Regions from separate parts of the Paenibacillus sp. TY11 genome, predicted to be linked through region 1. Evidence: predicted binding sites of a transcription regulator. Region 1 holds the regulator's gene; the other holds the start of a gene.
The links. Region 1 encodes LexA, which represses DNA repair genes until DNA is damaged. Its sites were predicted from a motif close to CGAACATATGTTCG; they were not measured.
Positions count from the first base shown of each region.

Region 2: a site for LexA is predicted at 1,884-1,897, ahead of AC6EJC_RS09665 (DNA polymerase IV). Genes of this name have one in related genera too.

Region 1 is NZ_JCBAIQ010000006.1:69,074-80,424, forward strand. Features, by position in the region: gene cysK (cysteine synthase A) at 1-260, opposite strand, end outside; partial or broken gene AC6EJC_RS07915 (excalibur calcium-binding domain-containing protein) at 449-565, shown strand; gene AC6EJC_RS07920 (transposase) at 840-959, shown strand; gene AC6EJC_RS07925 (transposase) at 1,097-1,363, shown strand; gene AC6EJC_RS07930 (hypothetical protein) at 1,644-1,865, shown strand; gene AC6EJC_RS07935 (discoidin domain-containing protein) at 1,981-2,784, shown strand; gene AC6EJC_RS07940 (hypothetical protein) at 3,168-3,308, opposite strand; gene AC6EJC_RS07945 (hypothetical protein) at 3,350-3,514, opposite strand; gene AC6EJC_RS07950 (hypothetical protein) at 3,749-4,051, opposite strand; gene lexA (transcriptional repressor LexA) at 4,330-4,956, opposite strand; gene AC6EJC_RS07960 (LysM peptidoglycan-binding domain-containing protein) at 5,146-5,514, shown strand; gene AC6EJC_RS07965 (DUF896 domain-containing protein) at 5,623-5,829, shown strand; gene AC6EJC_RS07970 (hypothetical protein) at 5,953-6,462, shown strand; gene AC6EJC_RS07975 (HAD family hydrolase) at 6,615-7,409, shown strand; gene AC6EJC_RS07980 (1,2-dihydroxy-3-keto-5-methylthiopentene dioxygenase) at 7,511-8,053, opposite strand; gene metH (methionine synthase) at 8,334-11,351, shown strand, end outside.
Region 2 is NZ_JCBAIQ010000007.1:135,994-147,344, reverse strand. Features, by position in the region: gene AC6EJC_RS09675 (TlpA family protein disulfide reductase) at 1-4, shown strand, start outside; gene cimA (citramalate synthase) at 44-1,660, opposite strand; gene AC6EJC_RS09665 (DNA polymerase IV) at 1,953-3,233, shown strand; gene AC6EJC_RS09660 (ferredoxin) at 3,395-3,637, shown strand; gene AC6EJC_RS09655 (L,D-transpeptidase) at 3,799-5,223, shown strand; gene AC6EJC_RS09650 (hypothetical protein) at 5,251-5,397, opposite strand; gene AC6EJC_RS09645 (quinone-dependent dihydroorotate dehydrogenase) at 5,616-6,710, shown strand; gene yjbM (GTP diphosphokinase) at 6,745-7,557, shown strand; gene AC6EJC_RS09635 (DUF309 domain-containing protein) at 7,558-8,127, shown strand; gene AC6EJC_RS09630 (thioredoxin family protein) at 8,211-8,738, opposite strand; gene AC6EJC_RS09625 (RsmB/NOP family class I SAM-dependent RNA methyltransferase) at 8,902-10,563, shown strand; gene AC6EJC_RS09620 (pseudouridine synthase) at 10,560-11,342, shown strand.

The DNA.
Region 1 (11,351 bases):
GCGGCTGCAAATGCAAGTCCGATCCCAGTATTGCCACTTGTCGGCTCGATAATAACGGAGTCTTTATTGATTAAGCCTTTCTCCTCGGCGTCTTTAATCATAGCATATCCAATACGGTCCTTAACACTACCAGCCGGATTAAAATATTCCAACTTGGCTACCACGTTTGCCTCAATATTTTGGATTTGGCTGTAGTTCAACAGTGCTAACAAAGGAGTATTTCCAATTAACTCTGTCAACTTTTGGTGAATTCTAGTCAAAATTATCCCTCCAAATAATTAATTCATATCTACTTACTATGACATAGATATTATCACGAATTTTTCTTCATAACCATGTCCTGTTAATTCATAGTGCGGAGCGGGAATGGATATAGACAGTCTAAGCCTAAAGTTGTTACTCCTAAAAAGGAAGTCGTTCAAACTAATTCTGAACCAAGAGAGTCATCGAGCATGCATACTACAAAAATTGCTCTGCGGTTCGTGCTGCCGCTACTGATCCGATACATGAGGGAGAACCAGGTTACAGTAGGAAGCTGGATCGTGATGGTGATGGAGTAGCATGAGAAAGATGAGTTTTGTTAGAAACGATTCCTCGGTACATATCCGAGGATTTTTTATGCGTTCATTAATTAGTTTTCCACTCTACAAAAAAAGGGATGAGAATTTTGATAGAGATTAGGGCGTGTCTTCAAACAGGAAACTGGTTCATATCGTTTCAAATGGTTAAATAAAGTAGATAAATACACGATACGAAAACAAAGATGATGAATGGCAGCGGATTAAAGATTGGTTTCCCCCTGAGCGAAAACCACATGGGGGGGCGGCCGGCAATAGACAATCGACAATCGACAAATGTTAAATGCGATGCTTTGGGTGGCACGTTCGGGTGCTCCTTGGCGAGATTTGCCGGAACGATATCCTTATTGGAAATCGGTGTATACTCGTTTTCGGCGCTAGCAGAAGGCCGGAATCTGGGATCAGGTTCTTAAGCACGTTTCGCAAGAGCGCGACGAAGAAAATGTCATGATCGATACCACCATGATACGAGTCCACCAGCATGGCTCGGGCGCAAAAGGGGGGCAGCCAAGCAAGCGATCGGACATTCCCGTGGAGGACTCAGCACCAAGATCCATGGCGTAGTCGATGCCTTGGGAAATCCTCTTCGTTTTGAACTGACGGGTAGGCAAGCTCATGACTCGGTGAAGGGGTACGACTTGCTCCGAACCATGAAGCTCACAAAGAAACAGGTTTTAGCCGACCGAGCTTATGGTACGAATGCCATCCGATGCTCTTATAGAAAAACAGCAGGCGATTCCGGTCATCCCGAGCAAGAAGAATCGCCATGTTCGAGCGGAATATGATCGGGATCTCTACAAAGAACGGCATTTGGTGGAATGCTTTTTAACAAAGTAAAGCACTACCGTCGCCTGGCGACTCGCTATGATAAATTGGCGTGTACGTTCAAGGCTTTTCTGACGTTGGCTTCCATTATGATCTGGCTTGCTTGAGTTTGAAGACACGCCCTAGTGAAGTGCGTTTTTTTCTGAGCTCCAATGGACTCATATGGCAAGGTGAATTTACATATTCGTGTTTTATCCAGTATAAGTTGATCGTCTTGATCAATAATCACAAAGGTCGGGTATCGAACTGTTTGCAGCTGCATTAAGTCAGGTAAGAGTAAATGTTGTGTGCGTGGATGAAGAATTACGTGTGACGTTTGAGGATTATGGTGGGCCAGTGGAAAAGTTTTCGCCTGAGTCGATCAAGATTAACGGAAAGCATTTCATGCGAGACCAGTTTGAATTTAGAGTAGATGTGAAGGGCGCTGCGGGTAACTGGTACGATCTCTTTCATGCCCAATAAAAAATAAATATGCAAATATATGGATTATATTTATAGATCAGCAAGTTTATGTTTAGACACAATTCCTTAATTAAATTATTCTTAGTTCTATTAAAAATATTGGAGGATTATCCTAATGAAGAAAACATGTATTACAATTTTATTTTTAGTCCTTTTATCTCTTCCCTTATCAAATGTTTTTGCTGCTGAAGCAGAGTATTCAGAAAATGTAATTCCAAAAATGACAACTAACATTTTGCCATCTGGAGTAGCAAGCGCAAGTAATGAATATTCATACGCATATGAGGCATTTAACAAGGAATTTGCCACTATTGCTAGTGCGTGGACATCAAGTACAACTACTGCTTGGCTAAGATATGACTTTTCCAATCCTGAAGTTATTGAGCAATATGTTATATATCCACAGACGACGGCAACTGACCGAGCCCCTAAAAATTGGACTTTCGAAGGCTCAAATGACGGGATTACTTGGAACGTACTAGACACTCAGTCAAATATTACTGGATGGGTAAATAGCACTCCCAAAAAATTCTCTTTTTCTAATTCTAATTCATATAAGAATTATAGAATTAATATTACAGCCAACAATGGAAGTCAGTATCTAGCTCTTAGCGAATTAGAGATGATGTCTAAAGTATCGAGCTCCACTCCTAATCCAGGAACAGAGGATCCAACTTCAAACGGGGACCATGCTATTCTAGTAGTTACCATGACAACCGGTTTGGAGAAAGAATTTGACTTAAGCATGACTGAGGTTGAAGACTTTATTGCCTGGTATGAAGGCAAACAAGCTGGATCTGGATCGGCTTCATACGCCATTAACAAACATGACAACAACAAGGGACCATTCAGTAGCCGTAAGGATTACATGCTGTTCGATCGTATCCTCACGTTTGAAGTAAGTGAGTACTCTAAGTAACTTTGCTACAAATAAAAGGACCATACCAAGATATAGCTGGTATGATCCTTTTTATTTGCAGTATGTAATTCAGATTGTGATTCTTAAAAACATTTTTGATATTTGATAATTTTGGTGCTTATGTGGTGATTTCTTTTGAACGATATCAGTAGATAGTGGATTAGCATGAACTGCACATATAAACATCGTAAAAGCAAATATCGAATTTTTCATCACTGCTTTAACCCAAGTGCGAGTGTAGGTTGTATCCATCGATGAAGTTTTTTTAAAAAAAAGGAAGGCCGATGAATTTAAGCAGTGCGATGGGATTTAGCAGTTTGGTGTGCCGTGTAAACACAAAAAAGCAGGAAGAATCCTTCCCGCTTTTTGCTTGAAAACGATTATTAACGTCTGCGTTGTCTATCATTTACGCTAAACAGATTAACAGCCAGTGCGTTACCTCTTGCGCGCGCAATGGCTCTTTGATTGGAACGGATGTTTAATCTTCTTCTTCTCAAATCACGTCTGAAATGTCTTCTGCTCATAATATCACCTCCCTTCAAAGAAATGAAGGTACGGTTGAATCTTAGTGGTGTTTACGCTTACGCTTGGAAATTTTGATATTCAATGCATTGGTTGCTAGTGCATTTCCGCTTCCTGTTTTAGCAGCTGCGGCCTGAAAGACTTTAACGACCAGATATTTGTTTTTCCCGATGCGATGCTTATACGTTTTAACTCTATTTCTGATCATCTGCATATCTCCTTTGCTTAGGTCTGCTATATACATATGTCAATTGTGCTAGTAATGTATCAGCATAAATCTATTAAAAGTAAAAAAAGCTGCTACCTATGTTCCTAATGTTTAACAAAAAACTCATGCTAACCTGCCTTCGCCTTTCCAACTTTACGTTGTAGGAGAATGTTACAGCAGGTCAGCATGAGTCAAATAGTGTAGATAAAGATAATATGCAGTTTAGTATGAATATTATTTACTATTAAGGGTTTTAAGTTTTTTTTCGAAGTACGCCTCTTGGGCAAGAATATGATTCAGTTGTTCTGAGAGTTGTTTATATTCTTGGCTGTCTTCTGGGTAATTATTTCTTTCGGAAATTGTAGCTTCAAGTTGCTTTTCTAAATACCTGAAATGGATAAGTATTTGTATGTACTGAATACGATCGTAGGTTGTTATGTTTGATTTCTCTTTTGCATACAAATGATCCATTGTTGGAACTGCACAGCTTATGGCGATAAATATCACAACAAACGCTGAAATTATATTTTTTTTCATTTAATTCCTCCTATAGAGGCTATGAGTAATATATCATATTTATCTAGAACAAAGAAAGATCCATTTGTTTCACCAATAACAGTACAGCAGATCAAGATCAGTGGGGGATTATTTAAGATGAGGGGGCGGATTTTTATAGTAGATACAATATAGGTTGCTGAAAAGGAAAGAATAGTTGTGAGATACATAGTAAACATAATGACAATACAAAACCGGCTTACCCTAGGCAGCCGGTTTTGTATTAGTGGATAGAATGACGGGGAAGAAGAAACGAGAAATCAGTGGAAGTCCCGGAAAAGTCCTACAACCTTGCCCAAAATGCTGACATGTGTCAGGCGAAGAGGTTCAAAGGCTGGATTTTCAGGTTGAAGGCGAATATGATCTTTTTCTTTGTAGAAGGTTTTAACAGTAGCTTCGTCTTCATCTGTCATAGCTACAACAATGTCGCCGTTATCGGCGGTCTGCTGCTGACGTACGATTACATAGTCTCCGTTAGCAATACCAGCTTCAATCATGCTTTCGCCTACAACAGATAACATGAATATTTTATCCTCACCAACAAAGTGTTGGGGAAGAGGAAAGTAATCTTCAATATTTTCTGTCGCCGTAATAGGAAGACCAGCAGTTACTTTGCCGACGACGGGGACACGACTAATGGAGTAATTAATCAAGTTGCTATTATCCGATTCGTCTTGACCGAGTAACTCAATAGCCCGTGGTTTGGTAGGATCGCGGCGAATGAGTCCTTTTTTCTCTAAACGATCCAAATGACCGTGAACCGTAGAACTGGAGGCCAATCCGACAGCCTCGCCTATTTCGCGTACAGAAGGGGGGTATCCCTTTAGACGCACTTCATTGCGGATAAATTCAAGAATGGCCTGCTGGCGGCTCGAAATCTTAGACATACCGTATCAACCCCATTTAGTAACGTTTGGGAAAATTATAGCATAGAACCTCCGTTCGTACAAACATAAGTTCTAAATAATCCCTAAAAATAATTGCGAACTTTTGTTCTCTTTTCTATTGAACAAAACAAATGTTCGTGTTATATTGTGAAAAACATAAGAACAAACGTTTGGAGGACACGGCCAATGATGAAATATAGTACTTATCAAAGTATTTTTCCGATGAATTTAGAAAATATACAGGAGACCCGAAAAGAGGGTAGGGTGCGTTTTGTACAGATTATTACTAATACTTTTTTACTTAAGCTTCTTATTCTAGTGATTGTCGCTTGGATTGCAGGGGCAGGTGTGCTTACGGTTTTCGCAGCTCCTTCAGTTTCCAAGGAAGAAGTGACCAAACTGACCGTACAACCTGGGGATACATTGTGGCAGATTGCCGTGAATCATAAACCGGAACGAATGGATACACGGGTATATATAGAAGGAATTGTGCGGATTAACGGTTTGGAGGATCGGGGTGTGCAGGCAGGTCAGGTACTCAAGCTTCCGCACTTCTGATCTACAGACTATTAGAGCTTGTCAGGGAGCGTAATGCGGAAGCCTTGACAAGCTCTTTTCTACATGTCAAAGTGTATTATATCTTTGCTTTTATGGAGGGGACACAATTTGGATATAGACAGCTTGGTACAGCGCATTAATGAATTAGCGCGCAAAGCAAAATCCGAGGGATTGACGGAAGCGGAGACCACAGAGCGCGCCAATCTTCGGGAAATTTACTTAGGTAACATTCGCCGTAATTTTCGGCAGCAGCTTGAAACAATTGAATTTGTGGACGATGATACGTCGAAGGGAAATGGCGGGCTGAAGCATTAATGTCGTTAAAGCGGCCAAGCCTGCATAATTTACCTTTCGTTTTTAGGTATCTTTCTCGGTATCTATATAGATCAGCCTTGAGGCAATTGTTTAATGTAATATATCTGGGAAGGGAATTGAGAGATGGCCCGATCATTTGAAAGAAAAGTACGCAAAAACACAGCACATTTGAATAAATCGCGCAAAAAACAAGGCATTCAAACCATTAACGGCGCAGGTTCTGCAATGGACATTTTCCGTGGCCGTAATATTACTGTGCCAATCATGCTGGCTGGTCTTGCTGTATTGTACATGCTCATGAGTTACTTTTTGACTAAGACCGGCATGCGAGGAATGGATTGGCTTGTATTCGGCTTGTACTTGATGCTGGCTGTTATCTTCTTTATCCGTCGTCCTTATTTGAAGGTGGGAAAGGATACTCTCTATATGCTGAAAGGTGGCAGAGAACGTCCAATGACGGCAGGGGACATGAAAGCCATCAAGATTGAAAAGGGTTACGTAACCGTTGAAAGAAAAGGTAAGGGCGGTAATTTTATTTTCACAAAATCACTGGGACGCTATGACACGGATGCCATTGCAGAGCGACTTGAAAAGTTTGCGCTATCCAATCAGATACAGATAGACAAGAAATAACTGATTTAGCCTGTAGCTCTGTAAGTAAGGCCGCATGATGTTATATATAACATGTTGCGGCCGCTTGCTTAATATGGACACACATGATGATCCGAATAGGTAACCTAGCAAACAGGCGTACATATATAGTGGAAAGAGAGTGGATAATTCAGATGACGATTCAGGCGGTAATGTTTGATCTTGATGATACCCTTCTGTGGGATGAACGTAGTGTAGAAGAGGCATTTGATGCAGCGTGCCAAACAGGCTCCGGTGAAGCAGGCGTTGATCCGAAGTCTCTGGAGGAAGCCGTCCGCAAGGAAGCACGCGCTTTGTATGAGTCCTATGAAACCTTTAGTTTTACTCAAATGATCGGCATTAATCCGTTTGAAGGATTGTGGGCGAATTTTACAGCAGGTGAGCAGCCTGAATTCCGCCAATTGGAACAGTTGGCTCCTGTTTATCGAAAGGAATCATGGCGCAGAGGGCTCCAGCAACTGGGGATAGATAATGAGGAATTGGCGGAAAAGCTGGCTACCCAATTTGCTTCGGAAAGACGCGCGCGTCCACATGTATATGAAGAAACGTTTGAGATTTTAGAACAATTGAAGGGACAATACAAGCTGTTATTGCTGACAAACGGCTCCCCTGATCTACAACAGGAGAAACTGGATGGAGTTCCTCAATTAGCTCCTTTCTTTGATCATGTTGTCATTTCAGGTTCATTTGGTCGAGGCAAGCCTGATCCGTCTATATTCCAGCATGCTTTGGGGCTTCTTGGTATTGAGCCTGAACATGCTTTAATGGTAGGAGATAAGCTGACGACTGATATTCAAGGAGCGTTGGCAGCAGGTGTACACTCGGTGTGGGTGAACCGAAATGCTAAAACCAACACCACAGAGATCAAGCCCAAGTTCGAAATCAAGCATCTGTCTGAATTGGACGGAATTATTCAATCGTTAAAGTAAGAAATCCATAGTCTTTAGAAACGAGTATTAAGAAAACTCCCTTCGCTCGATTGTTACAGAGCAGAGGGAGTTTTTTTATTCACACAAGGATGATTTCGTAATTATGCTTTAATGAAGGTTGGATCTTCATACGGTTCGGCAATCCAGCCATTTTCTTCGATGAACAAGCGGATTGCGACGATCTTTTGATTCTCCATTAAAGTGAAGAAGTGAGGTATATTTTCAGGTACGGAGATAACGTCCCCCGGTGAAAGCTCTACGTTAAAATAGCCGATCTCTTCAGGGCCTTTAATGATGAAGATGCCTTGACCAGCGACAATGGCACGGATTTCATCCTCGGTGTGGGTGTGAATTTGCTCAAACTTGGCCAGCAGCTCGTCCAGATTCGGCGTTGCTTCAGATAAGGTGATAACGTCCCATATTTTATATCCGCGACGTGCGGCTAAATCCTTGATTTCGGGTTCAAATGTTTTGAGAACAGCGGCTTTTTGATCATCTGTTAGGGTGAAGTTTTCTTGCAACTCCCCGGACAGTTTGGAAGCATCCCAATGTTCATACAATACCTCGTGACTCTCCAAAAATTCACGTACTTGTTCTTCACCGCTAATTCGTTCATTGGTATTACGTATTAAGATTTCGGCCATGTATTTATCCCTCTTTTCCACTTGGATTAATATTGTATAAAGAATACCATGTCTTGAACCGTTGTACAATACAGGATTGCAACATTTTATATTGCAATGGCTATAGCTAAAGGATACGGGTTTAAGTACGTTCAATAATGCTACAAACTACAAAAATGGATTAGATGAGTCGTTTATACAAAGAACAACCTGCATAAAACGTATGTTTTTACTTCAATCTATCTAAATGATACGGTTTCTGCTAAACTAGGATTTAACGTTTTGCGGGGGTGAAGAAATTTTGGATAAAGTTAGCTTACAGGATGCGTTACAACGAAGAATACTCCTTCTTGATGGGGCCATGGGCACCATGATTCAGCAGGAGGACCTTTCGCCCGATGATTTTGGTGGGGAAGAGCTGGAGGGCTGCAACGAGATGCTGGTCTTAACGAGACCGGATGTCATTCAAGGGATTCATGAAGCATACTTGAAGGCCGGGGCAGATCTGATTGAAACGAATACATTTGGAGCAACATCCGTCGTTTTGGCGGATTACGATATACCAGAACGTGCCCGTGAAATTAATCTGGTGGCGGCCAAACTGGCGCGAAACGCAGTGGATAAATATAGCACCGCGGACAAGCCCCGTTTTGTTGTAGGAGCTATGGGTCCAACCACGAAAACCTTGTCTGTCACAGGTGGCGTTACATTTGCAGAGTTGATTGAAAGCTATCAAGAGCAGGCCTTGGCGCTTATTGAAGGCGGGGTGGATGTTCTACTATTGGAGACATCACAGGATACGCTTAACGTCAAAGCTGGAAGTATCGGAATTCGACAGGCTTTTGAGCAGACAGGTATCGAGCTTCCGCTAATGATCTCAGGCACGATTGAGCCCATGGGAACGACGTTGGCCGGACAAAATATCGAATCCTTTTCCATATCACTGGAACACTTACATCCAATCTCGATTGGGCTGAATTGTGCCACAGGTCCAGAGTTTATGCGTGATCATATTCGCTCGTTGTCTGAAATGTCCTCTGCAGCTATTAGCTGTTATCCAAATGCGGGCTTACCCGATGAAAATGGTCAATACCATGAATCTCCTGATTCATTAGCTCGTAAAATGGCTGCTTTCGCTGAAAAAGGCTGGCTGAATATTGCAGGGGGTTGTTGTGGTACCACGCCTGAGCATATTCGGGTTATGAGTGAACATATGGCGCAGTTTGAGCCCCGTCTGCTGGTAGGTCATCATCCTCCTGCTGTATCAGGTATTGAGCCTGTATATATTGAACAGGACAATCGTCCGTATATGGTTGGTGAGCGAACGAATGTCTTGGGCTCCCGCAAATTCAAGCGTTTGATCGTGGAAGGAAAATATGAAGAGGCATCTGAAATTGCCCGCGCTCAGGTAAAAAGCGGAGCACATGTCATTGATATTTGTGTGCAGGATCCTGACCGCGATGAAATGACGGATATGGAAGCTTTTTTGAAACTGGTTGTGAACAAGGTAAAGGTGCCTTTGGTGATTGATACCACGGATATCAAAGTCATTGATAAAGCACTACAATATTCGCAAGGTAAGGCAATTATTAACTCCATTAATTTGGAGGATGGTGAAGAGAAATTTGAGAAAATGGCTCCTCTTATTCATAAATACGGCGCGGCTGTTGTTGTTGGAACGATTGATGAACGTGGACAGGCTATTTCGCGTGAGGATAAGCTTGAGGTAGCTAAACGTTCTTATGATCTGTTGGTGAACCGTTACGGTCTGGCGGCGGAGGATCTAATTTTTGATACGCTCGTATTCCCAGTAGGAACAGGTGATGAGCAATATATCGGTTCAGCTAAGGAAACGATTGAGGGCATTCGTATCATTAAAGAAGCGCTTCCCGGGGTTCATACCATCCTGGGCATCAGTAACGTCTCCTTTGGTTTGCCGGAGGCGGGTCGTGAAGTGCTCAATTCCGTCTATTTATATGAATGCACCAAAGCAGGTCTGGACTATGCGATTGTAAACACTGAGAAGCTTGAACGTTATGCATCCATTCCTGAGCATGAACGGAAACTTGCGGAAGACTTGATCTATAGAACAAATGACGATACTTTATCCGCTTTTGTAGCAGCTTTCCGCAACAAGAAAGTGGAGAAAAAAGAAAAGATATCCAACCTTTCGCTCGAAGAACGACTGGCTTCCTATGTAGTGGAGGGAAGTAAGGAGGGACTGATTCCGGATCTGGAGCAAGCGCTCGTCAAATATTCTTCGCTGGAGATTATTAACGGCCCGCTGATGAAGGGAATGGAAGAAGTAGGACGGCTGTTTAACAATAATGAACTGATTGTTGCAGAGGTACTGCAAAGCGCTGAAGTGATGAAGGCGTCAGTAGCCTATTTAGAGCCGTTCATGGAGAAGAATGAATCCTCGGTAAAAGGTAAGATTTTATTGGCTACGGTCAAAGGTGATGTGCATGACATTGGTAAGAATCTGGTGGAGATTATTCTATCCAACAATGGTTACCATATCGTGAATCTGGGTATAAAAGTACCACCAGAACGTATTATTGAGGCTTATCGTGAAGAAAAGGCCGACATGATTGGCTTATCCGGTCTGCTTGTTAAATCAGCACAACAAATGGTACTAACCGCACAGGATTTGAAAAATGCGAATATTGATATTCCAATCATGGTTGGTGGAGCTGCTTTAACGCGTAAGTTCACTAAAAATCGTATCCGTCCTGAGTATGATGGTCTGGTTGCCTATGCGAAAGATGCTATGGATGGCCTGGATATTGCCAATAAGCTTATGAACCCTGAGTCTCGCAAAAAAATGGCTGAGGACATGGAGGCTGAACGGGAGGCAGAAGCGGCAACAGTTGTTGAAGTCAAGCCGCTCCCTAAGCTTACTCGGGCTGTGCGCTCTAACATTGCTCAGGATTTGCCCGTCTATATTCCACCGGATACGGATCGCCATGTACTACGTAACTATCCACTGAATTATATTCTGCCTTATGTGAATATGCAGATGCTGATGGGGCATCATCTTGGTTTAAAAGGAAATGTTGAGCAACTGCTGGCTTCGGGAGATCCGAAAGCGATTCAGTTGAAGGAAACCGTGGACAGCATCATGTTTGAAGCTGTTACAGACGGAATTATTCAGGCACATGCTATGTATCGTTTCTTTCCGGCGCAGTCCCAAGGAGACCAAATTCTGATCTATGATCCGTCGGATGTGAGCAAGGTACTGCACACATTTACGTTCCCACGTCAGCAGGTAGAGCCTTATCTATGTCTGGCTGATTTTTTGAAATCAGTGGAATCCGGG
Region 2 (11,351 bases), on a different contig from region 1:
GTAGGCCGCCAAAGACACCTTATAAGCTCATGCAAGCACCCGATTAGTGGTTTACTAATCCATGATGAGTAAGCTCTGTTTGATCGTTTGTTGGAGTTGGAGCTTCCAACAAAGCGTAACGGAAGCTGTCCAAGAGAGCTTCCCAGCTGGCTTCAATTACATTTTCGGATACGCCTACGTTACTCCAGACATCCTCGTAATTTTTGGATTCAATGAGCACACGTACCTTGGCGGCGGTGGCATCTTTTTCGTCAAGCACACGTACCTTGTAGTCAGCCAAATGCATGTCCCTCAAGGCTGGGAAATATTGAGAAAGGGCCTTGCGGAGTGCGTTATCGAGCGCGTTGACAGGACCGTTTCCTTCAGCTGCGGTATAGACACTCGTCCCTGCGACATTCAGCTTTAAGAATGCCTCGGATACGACCGGGCGGCCCGCTGTTTTTTCTACCAGCACCTTAAAGGACTCAAATGAAAACATTTCCTTCACTTCACCGCCGGCTTCACGAATGAGCAGTTCCAGCGAAGCATCCGCGCCTTCAAACTGGTACCCCTGATGCTCAAGTTCCTTGATGCGGCTAATTACGCCACGCGCCTCATTACTGGACGGGTCAAGTGTGATGCCCAGTTCTTGGGCTTTGGATACAACGTTGCTTTGTCCGGCCAGTTCAGAGACCAAGACCCGTTGTTTGTTCCCTACTAGTTCAGGAGCGATGTGCTCATAAGTTCGCGAGTCGCGCAGAATAGCTGACACGTGGATGCCCCCCTTATGGGCAAAAGCTGCATTGCCAACATAAGGCTGGTTCACAGGCATATTGACGTTGGCAACTTCGCTAACAAAGCGGGCTGTATTGTGGAGTTGTTTTAGCTTTTCAGTATCTAGACAGTCGTAGCCCAGCTTGAGCTGCAAATTCGGAATGACGGAGCATAGGTTGGCGTTACCACACCGTTCACCGTAGCCGTTGATGGTACCCTGAACCTGCCTTGCGCCTGCTTGAACAGCACTCAGTGAGTTGGCTACGGCCAATTCGCAGTCATTGTGCGTATGAATACCCAACTGTGACTTCGTTAGTTGGCTTTGCAGCGTAGTGACAATTTCCTGTATCTCATGCGGCAGGGTACCGCCGTTTGTATCGCACATCACGAGCCAATCCGCGCCTGCTTCCTCAGCTTTTTTCATAACGGCGAGTGCATACTCGGGGTTGTTTTTATATCCGTCAAAAAAATGTTCGGCATCAAAAATAACCTCCATGCCCCCTTGTTTTAAAAAGGCGATAGAGTCGTAAATCATAGACAGATTTTCCTCCAGTGTCGTCTGTAAGGCGGTGTGTACATGAAAATCCCATGATTTACCGACAAGAGTAGCAGCCTGAGCGCCGGATTCCAGAATCCGTTGCAAATTGACATCCTGTGCTGCGATGCTATCTTTGCGGCGCGTGCTGCCGAAGGCAACAATCTTTGCCTGAAGGCCCAGCTCTTGTACCCGTTTGAAAAATTCGATATCCTTGCTGTTGCTTCCGGGAATCCCGCCTTCAATATAATGAACACCGAGATCATCGAGTTTTTTGGCGATTTTCAATTTGTCATCAGCGGACAAGCTAATTCCTTCTCCTTGAGTGCCGTCTCGCAGCGTTGTGTCAAAGATAGAAATAGCGGTGGACATGAGGGACTCCTCCTTCGCGGATTGCTCAGATTGGTGATGCTCTGCTTTTTTAAGCACATTAATTTAGTTGTTTAACGCTTAAAAACAGGAAAGCGTTAGTTTGTCGTGTTCGTATGTTAGTCGATTATATCAACTTATGACTTCAAATGTAATATATAATTATCATTTTTGGCCGCAAAATCTTTATTTTCATGTAAAATAGAAATAGCATTCAAGGGTAGACCGAGCATATGTTCAAAGAACATATTTCCGTAATGATGGGTGAATTTACAGTTAAAAAGAAGGGTTGAGCATGAAAGATGTCAGTGCTTATTATCCGGTTGGTGGGCGAGTTATTCTGCATGTGGATATGAATGCATTTTATTGTTCCGTTCATGCAGCGGAGGAGCCGGAGAAATATAAGGGACTGCCTACCGCGGTGGCGGGCAGTAGTGAGATGCGCAAAGGTGTAATTGTAACCTGCTCTTATGAAGCCCGACGATTGGGCATTTCAACAGGGATGGTTGTTCAGCAGGCTCGCCGGATATGTCCGCAGCTCATCGTAATACAGCCTGATTTTCACTTGTACCGTCGTTATTCCAAAGCATTTATGAGCATTGCTTATTCGTATACGCCTATGCTGGAAGCAACTTCAATTGACGAGTGTTATTTGGATATTACAGGCTCCAAGCAGTTTGGAACACCTTTGGAAATTGCTGAGGAAATCCAGCGCAGAGTAGAAGACGAGCTGGGCTTGCCCTGCTCAATTGGAGTGGCGCCCAACAAGCTGCTGGCCAAAATGGCCTCTGATCTGAAAAAGCCCCGCGGGATATCTGTCCTACGTTTGCGTGATGTACCCAACATTTTGTGGAACCTTCCTTGTGGTCAATTGTTTGGTGTGGGACGCAAAACGGCAGACAAGCTTCTACAAATGAACATTCGCACCATTGGGCAACTGGCTAAGGCCGATGAACACATGCTAGTTGGTGTATTTGGTGTGACTGGTTCGTGGTTAAAATTGGCTGCTAACGGGATTAATCATTCTCCAGTCAGCACTGAACGGGAGCCCAACAAGTCCATCGGTCACACGACTACATTGCCTATGGATGTGGTAAAGCTGGAAGAAGCCCAACGTGTACTTCTTAACATTAGTGATCAGGTAGCCCGACGGCTTAGACGACACGGTATGCTGGCAGGAGGTATACAACTGACGATTCGGACGCCGGATATGAAGACCTTTACGCGTTCTCAAGTCAGGAGTACTCCTACGGAAAGTGCAGAAGACATATATAAGGAAGCTTGTGCGTTGTATCGTCGCCATTGGGGAGAGGACAAGCCAGTGCGCTTGCTGGGGATTACGCTACAGCAGCTCATTCCAAAGGAGGAAGCGGCCGTCCAATTGGATCTATTTGAATACCAGGACCAACCTAAGAAAGAAAGCTTATTAAAGACGATGGACGCGCTGCGTGACAAGTTTGGTGAAAATGCAATTTTGACCGCTGGGATGCTGGGAGATGATCCTTCGGTACTTCTTCGCAACTCCAAGTTGCGTGGAACTTCGCTGCAAAAAGACAATCTACCAACTCCGGAGTGAACTTCTGGGTGATTTATTGCAAACATCAGAAGCGTACGTTATAAGTGTTTTTTGCATGAAGGATAAAGGAAAATAATTTGTAATAATATTGGGTTTGTATTAATATGTGAATAGAATGCAAAAGCTGGTTTGTTTGACTGTATAGGAGGAAGAGAAAAGTTATGGCTAAATACACTTGGGTAGAAAAAGATACATGCATTGCTTGCGGAGCCTGTGGCGCCACAGCACCAGACATTTATGATTATGATGATGAAGGTTTGGCTGAAGTGATCTTTGAAGGGGATGCAAACCAAGGCATCAAGGCGATCTCAGAAGACCTGTTTGATGATATGCAGGATGCTTGTGACGGTTGCCCTACAGATTCCATCAAAGTTGCAGACGAGCCGTTCAATAAAGAAGGTTAAGTGTAGGCTTCTTGGATAGGCACAGCACCGACAGCTCCCTTCGCCGTATAACGGTGAAAGTATGCTGACGGTGCTGTTTTTTTTATGTGCTGTCCATCAGGTCTGTTTTGACCGATATACATAATAATAAGTATGCAAGATTACACGATCAGGAGGATCCGATGAACCATTCGCCTCATCTTAAATCGTATGTAAAAAAGCACCCTGATAATAAAATGGCCTGGTATTTACTCGGTAAAGAGTATGAGAGCAGCGGTCAGGAGGGCAAAGCAAATTATTGCTTCAATCGCGCGGGGGAAGTGTTCGAAGCCTTCGAGCATAAACAGATTCCGGCAGACGTATGGATGGAATATCAGGATAAACTGGTTCAGATGTCCAAGGAGAAGGAGCGGAGAACGGCTCGAGCCCGTCGCCTTTTAACTGCGTTAATGGTACTTCTGCTTATTTGGGTCCCTTCAGCCAATTCACCGAGGCCTTCAAATGAGAACACATCCGTTCCATCCGGAACTGAGCATGCAGCAATTGATAATATCGAAGTTGCGAAAGTGGCCACTGCTGATCCAAAGGAGATGGCCCAGATTGGTGAGGCTGGCGGTGTGTTTACGGCTCAAGCTCGAAAAGGGAGTGGAACTGGAACGGCGCTTACTGATATGTTGGCAAAGACTAGCCGATTGCCGTCCAAGACCACGGTGCTAGGCATGGAGCAAAGGGGTTCGTGGCTACTCTGGAGAGAGGGTATGAAGCCATTACTTAGTGTGCAGAACAAAGGAAACGGCGGATTAGCTGTTCAGTCTTACGACGCCACTGCGTGTGCTTGCAAGCCGTCGGACAGTGAAAATCTCCGCAAAGCAGGTCTGAAATGGGCTGCCGGACAGGAGGAGCTGGCTGTGCTGAATAGCTCTATACGTGCTTTTCGCTCGCAGCATCAACGTCTTCCCCAGAGTCTTGATGAACTGACCCGAGACTTTCCTGGTAACACGTTGTACGGTACGACTGACGGGATGAAGAAGGCTTTTACACCTATGCGTAATTTACTTGCTTCACCAGGACAGGGAACAGGGAAGTCAGTAGATCAAGACGCTGGCTCGGCGGCCGAAAGTAGTCCATTACTAGCATCGTCATTGCACGGACGGCCTTTTCTGGGGCAACCGCTGCGAATTGTGGTGGACAAATCCAAGCACAGGCTCGCACTGGTGAGTGGCAATGTACTTATCCGAAATTATCCCATCGGATTGGGCGGAGAAAGAACACCGGAAGGGAAATTTGTGATTACCGATAAAGTGGTAAATCCGAATGGAAAATCCAACGGTGAGTTTGGCAGCCGTGGAATGCAACTGTCTGCAACGAATTATGCCATCCATGGCACGAATGAGCCGGACAGCATTGGCAAAAATGAGTCGCTGGGTTGCGTCCGCATGGGTAAGGAGGATGTGGAGGAATTATTTGCTCTCGTACCTTCAGGTACGGAGGTGGTCATTGGTAACGGGGAACTGCCTGATCAAGTGCTTGTGCCTGGTTCCCGATTTACAAGTGAGCCGCAGCACGACCAGACAAATCCCCGCAAAACCTATCACTGGCTAAATTAACGTTTTGATGCTATTGCTACTTGATGTTTAACGAATTCCTGCTTGTGCTAAAACAATGACCAGAACAATCACAATGATGAGGAGAACAAAGCTGACGGCGGTCCATACAATCGCTTTCTTGTTCACCTCATCCTTTTTCTTTTGCAGACTGGGCGGCTTGCGCTTGGTCTTCATATCAGCAATCCCTCTTTTCTGACGGGCTAAGGTCTTGTCTTACTATGTCCATTGTAAATGGTTTGATTATACATTTTCAATGACATCTCCATGACAACTGAATTGTTCTGATGCTGCACCTCGCAAATTACTTTCTTTTTGGTATGGAAAAAGCTAAACTATTTTGTAGAGATGTTTTTTTAGGATTGTGCAAGGGCATAGAACGGAGTGGATGAATCGTGTTGTATCGAAGGATTGTGAAACCTGTTTTTTTCAAAATGAGTCCAGAGACGGCCCATCATGTAGTCATTGACGGCTTAAAACATGCGGGCTCACTTCCCGGTGGAGCAGCAATGCTGCGGGGGATGTACGGAGTCAAGGAAACGGAGGATCTTGCGGTTGATCTGTTTGGCATTCATTTTCCCAACCCGATTGGACTGGCAGCGGGACTGGATAAAAATGCAGAAGCGGTTGCCGGTTTTTCTTCCATCGGATTTGGATTTATGGAAGTAGGCACGGTGACACCTGTGGGACAGCCCGGAAATGATCGGCCCCGTTTGTTCCGACTGCCTCCCGATGAGGCGTTAGTCAATCGGATGGGCTTTAACAATCTGGGTGCAGAGAGCATGGTCAAACGTCTAGCCGCGCTCAAACATCGACCCGTTCCGGTCGCTGTTAATATTGGCAAAAATAAAATCACGCCCAATGAGGATGCTCATAAGGACTATGAGAAGTGTATTTCCGCACTGTATCCGTATGCGGACTTCTTTGTAGTGAATATTAGTTCGCCGAATACACCGGATTTACGAAAACTCCAGCATGGCAGTGAACTGAAGTCGCTATTGGAAGCGGTTCGGGCAGAGATGGGTGTCCAGGCGACAAAGTATGGTGAAGCCAAGTCTGTGCTGGTTAAAATTGCGCCGGATGTATCGGACGAGGAATTGGAATATATGACGGATGCGATTGCTGCGAGTGGAGTGGACGGCATTATTGCGACGAACACGACGATATCCAGGGCTGGTCTGACGCACCGGAATGCGAGTGAAACAGGAGGGCTGAGTGGTAAGCCGCTGCGTGACCGTTCTACAGAGGTCATCGGACGGGTGTACCGCCAGACGGAAGGGAAGCTGCCTATTATCGGATCAGGCGGCATTTTCACCAGCCGTGATGCCTATGACAAAATTAAAGCAGGCGCGAGCCTGATTGAAATTTATACAGCATTGATCTACGAAGGACCGGAAGTAAACCGGGCTATACATGCCGGCCTGCGTGAGCTGCTTCGAAAGGACGGCTTTAGACACATTACCGAGGCTGTTGGTGCAGATCACAGATAAAAAAGTGTTGTCGGAAGAGACAGGAGGTACGGGGATGGACGGAAGAGACTGGGGAACATTTTTGCTGCCATACGATCAGGCGGTGGAAGAGCTTAAGGTCAAGTTCAAAACAATGCGTGCGGAGCTGAAAAAGCGCGAGGAATACGCTCCTATCGAATTCGTAACCGGACGGGTTAAAAAAATATCAAGTATCCTCGATAAAGCGAAGAGACTACAGGTTCCTTCTGATCAGCTGGAGACGGGAATCGAGGATATTGCAGGCATTCGCATTATGTGTCAATTTGTAGAGGATATTCGGCGGGTGGCCGAATATATTCGAAGACGTAAGGATTTGACCGTACTGTATGAAAAGGACTATATCACCAATTACAAAGACAGCGGCTATCGCAGCTTTCATATGATTGTGGAGTATCCGGTTCAGACAGCAGTGGGATTAAAAATCGTGCTGGCAGAAATTCAAATCCGTACTTTGGCTATGAATTTTTGGGCAACCATAGAGCATTCTCTTAGCTATAAGTATCGTGAAAGCTTGCCGGACACTATGCGTACACGGTTGAAAAAGGCAGCTGAGGCAGCCTTTGTATTGGATAATGAGATGTCTTCTATGCGTCTTGAAATATTGGAAGCACAGAAAAAGTTCGAGGATGAAGCAAATATCGTATCCAAAGTGCTAACAGGTATGCACCGCCTGTATTTCTACCATAAGATCAGTGAAACGATTGATGCGCAGCGCAGGTTTAATGAACTGTGGGAGCGGCACGACATGGAAGGAATCAAGCTGCTTCACGATGAGGTCAAGGAGATGCTGGAAGCCTCAACCAAGGAAGAAGACAGGGATGAGTATTAAATGGTGAACCTTTCCTACGAACCGCTGTACGTGACTTATTTGGTATATTTCAATCGGGATCGGGATTACTTTGAATGTCATGAGGTACTGGAAGAGCTGTGGCTTAAGCTGGACCGTGACCCTGTATATAAAGGTTTGCTGCAAGTTGCAGTAGGGCTGTATCATTTTCGCAACGGTAACTATCGTGGTGGACATATGATGCTGGAGAGTGCGGTACTCAGGCTGGAGCATGCTCCTTCGCAGGCGCTGGGCATTAATATGGCGAAGCTGGTGAACGAGGCGCGAGCTTGCGCCCGTCAGCTTGCTGAAGCCGTTGTGGCCGGCACGGAAGAGCTTCAGCGCCAACCGCCGGTTTATCGGGATTTGACGATTGAAATCGTCGAGCCCGGGTTGCGCCGGGCCGTGGAGAAGGCATCGTCGTCTATTCCGGTCAATATCCCGCAGCAGAGAGGTCCTCAGCGTGGGGAAAAGCATGAGCAGCGTCAGCAGGCGCTGGAAGCTTCAATTAGGCGAAGACAGGCCGCTGGCGGCTCACGCTCTGCCTCGGCGGAAACGAAGGATGCGCCTTGATTTTAAGCGCATGATAAGCAAGCAGCCCGATCCGTTTCATGGGGATCGGGCTGCTTTATCGTTTCCAGACGAGTGGACGTTGTCTAGGAGGTCACGTTCTTTTTATATTTCTCAAAGAAGGCTTTGAAATCGTCGAGTGTGTAGCCGTTGTCCGAAGGACTTTCCTTCAACCCGCCTACCATACGCTCCTTTTCCACGCCTTTTTCGTAATAGATGAGCGTAGGGGTAAACTCAATGTTGTACTTGTCCCAGCCATCCTCATACTCACGCAGGTTAAATTCGTGCATCGTGATGTTCTCCTGCTTGCTCAAAGGCATGAGCTTGGGAGTGGTGGCGCGGCAATGTACACAGTCGGACGCGAAATGATAGACGAAAAAGTTTTCCTTTTTGTCAATTTTGCTCTGTAGATCTTCCGGCTTAATGATTTGCTGATAGTTCGGATCATTCAGCAGCTCTTGGGTAGCAGGATTTAACGAGGCTGTGGAAACGCCATACAGCTTGTTTTTAGTGCCTGAATTTAAAGCGAGCAGCACTCCAAGTAAAATGACCAGCACAACAAAAAAGCCAATGACAGGTATAAGCTTTTTTTTGTTGGATTTTTGTGCGTTCAATGCAATCTCTCCTATCAAAATTCAAAATATGTAGCTATGAATCTCATTATTATACAACATTACAGCTTGTAGTGAAAGTTTGTAAATCACACGGATATTGCGGGATAACAGGTTGATTATGGTACAATAAAATTTATTTTAACAGGACAGGATGATTACGATTATGGGTGTACAGCTCCCCACAGCATTTGTAAAGCGCATGGAGCAACTGCTCGGCGATGAATTTGAAGCTTTTATGGCTGCCTATGACCACATGCCCCATGCCGGGATTCGCGTCAATACGTTAAAAATTCCGGTGGAGGACTTTAAGGAACGTTCTCCGTTTGATCTGCGGCAGATTCCGTGGTGTTCCACAGGTTTTTACATTCCGCACGGTACGAAGCCGGGGCTACATCCTTACTACCATGCGGGGCTGTACTATGTACAGGAACCGAGTGCGATGTCTCCGGTTGAACTGCTTAATGTAGCTCAGGATGAGGCAGTATTGGACTTGTGCGCTGCACCGGGGGGGAAATCGACCCAAATAGCTGCCAAACTACAAGGAAGCGGCGTATTGGTGACAAATGATATTAGTGCGGACCGAACCAAAGCATTGGCTAAAAATGTGGAATTGTACGGTGTGCGTAATTCCGTGGTACTGAATGAAAGCCCGGATCGAATCGCCGATGCCTTTCCTCATTTTTTTGACAAGATATTAATTGACGCACCTTGCTCGGGAGAAGGCATGTTCCGCAAGGATGAGGATATGGTGAAACAATGGGAAACGCATTCGGTGGATAAATGCGTGGTCATGCAACGGGATATTTTGCGCGTAGCGGCCTCGATGCTGAGCGACGGGGGGAGGATTGTCTATTCTACCTGCACCTTTGCTCCGGAGGAAAATGAAGGAATGATCGCGGAATTTCTGGAGGCTCATCCCGATTTTGACGTAGTCCCTGTTCCTTCGGAAGCAGGTTTTGCACCAGGCCATCCGGAATGGATGAGTGAAGAGGTCGCGTCAGCACACCCGGAACTACGGGGCACAGCACGCCTATGGCCGCATCTCGTAGAGGGTGAAGGCCATTTTATCGCTGTATTGCAACACCAGGGTGGTCGTGTCGCTGCGACAGAAGATCACACTGAATCCGGGGATTTGGCTCAATTCGCGGACAAGAATGACAGGGCTTTGAACATGGATGCAGAGTATCCACGGATGAAGCATTTGTCCGTCAAGGAAGCGCTGACGCCAAGCGGCCAAGGAAGGCATGCGATTGGTGAGCCTAAACGAAGTGGAAAAGGAATAAACGGGAAGTCAGCTAAAGGAAAGACCACGCGTGGCTTGGGTGGCAACAAGTCCCGTTCTGGCAAAGAGAATGTAAAATCCGCTGCACGCTCCTCACATGATGTGCTGGAGTCCTATCACCAATTTGTGCAGGAGCAGCTGAAGGTATCATTTACAGGCTATACGGTGGTCTACGGAGATCGCATTTATCAGTCGCCACTGCCATCACATCGTTTGAACGGCCTTAAGGTGGTGCGTCCGGGCTGGTTTATGGGTACCGACAAGAATGGTCGCTTTGTGCCTTCACACCCGCTGGCGGTGGCTCTGCGCCCTTCTGAGGCGGTTAGAAGCATCAACCTTTCCAGTTCAGATACGGAGGCCATTCGGTATTTAAAAGGTGAGACCTTGTCCATCCCCGTTGAGAGAATGGCTCTTCAAAACGAAGTCCAGCCCAAAGGCTATACTCTCGTGTGCATTGATGGTTATTCGGCTGGGTGGGGCAAATGGCAGGATGGCATGCTCAAAAATGAATACCCTACAGGCTGGAGGTGGACATCGGTATGAGTGGAAAAGGGAGACAAACGCAACGTTTGGACAAAGTTTTAACCCATATGGGATATGGCTCCCGTAGTGATATCAAGAGACAGGTGAAGCAAGGAATGATTACGGTAAATGGACGGACTATCAAGGATAGCGGCTTACAGGTTCATCCATACCGTGATCAGATTGAAGTGAACGGGGAACATGTAGTTTTTCGGGAGTATATTTACATTATGCTGCATAAGCCGCCGGGCGTCATATCTGCAACCGAGGATACGAGGGAGCGGACAGTGCTGGATTTGCTGAGTGCGGAGGAACGACATTTCGAGCCTTTTCCAGTAGGACGCTTAGATAAAGATACAGAAGGACTATTGTTGCTGACCAACGACGGCAAGCTGGCGCACGAACTACTTTCTCCACGGCGGCATGTCCCCAAAACGTATGAGGCTACCGTGTCGGGTCATGTCACGGAGGAGGATATTCATCAATTTACAGCAGGAGTGGAACTGGATGATGGGTATGTTACTCTTCCCGCGCAGTTGACCATTCTTCGGCATGAACACCTGCACCAGGCAGATGGGGAAGTCATTTCCTATATTTCGCTTGTGATCCATGAGGGTAAGTTTCATCAAGTGAAGCGTATGTTCGAGGCGGTTGGTAAAAAGGTGACCTATTTGAAAAGAACAGCCATGGGGCCATTGAAGCTGGATGAACAGCTTCCACTGGGCAGCTATCGAGAGCTGACTAGCGAAGAACTGGCGTGGATCGGCCGGGATATAGCATCTGCAACGTCAGAAGTTTGATGGGGATAA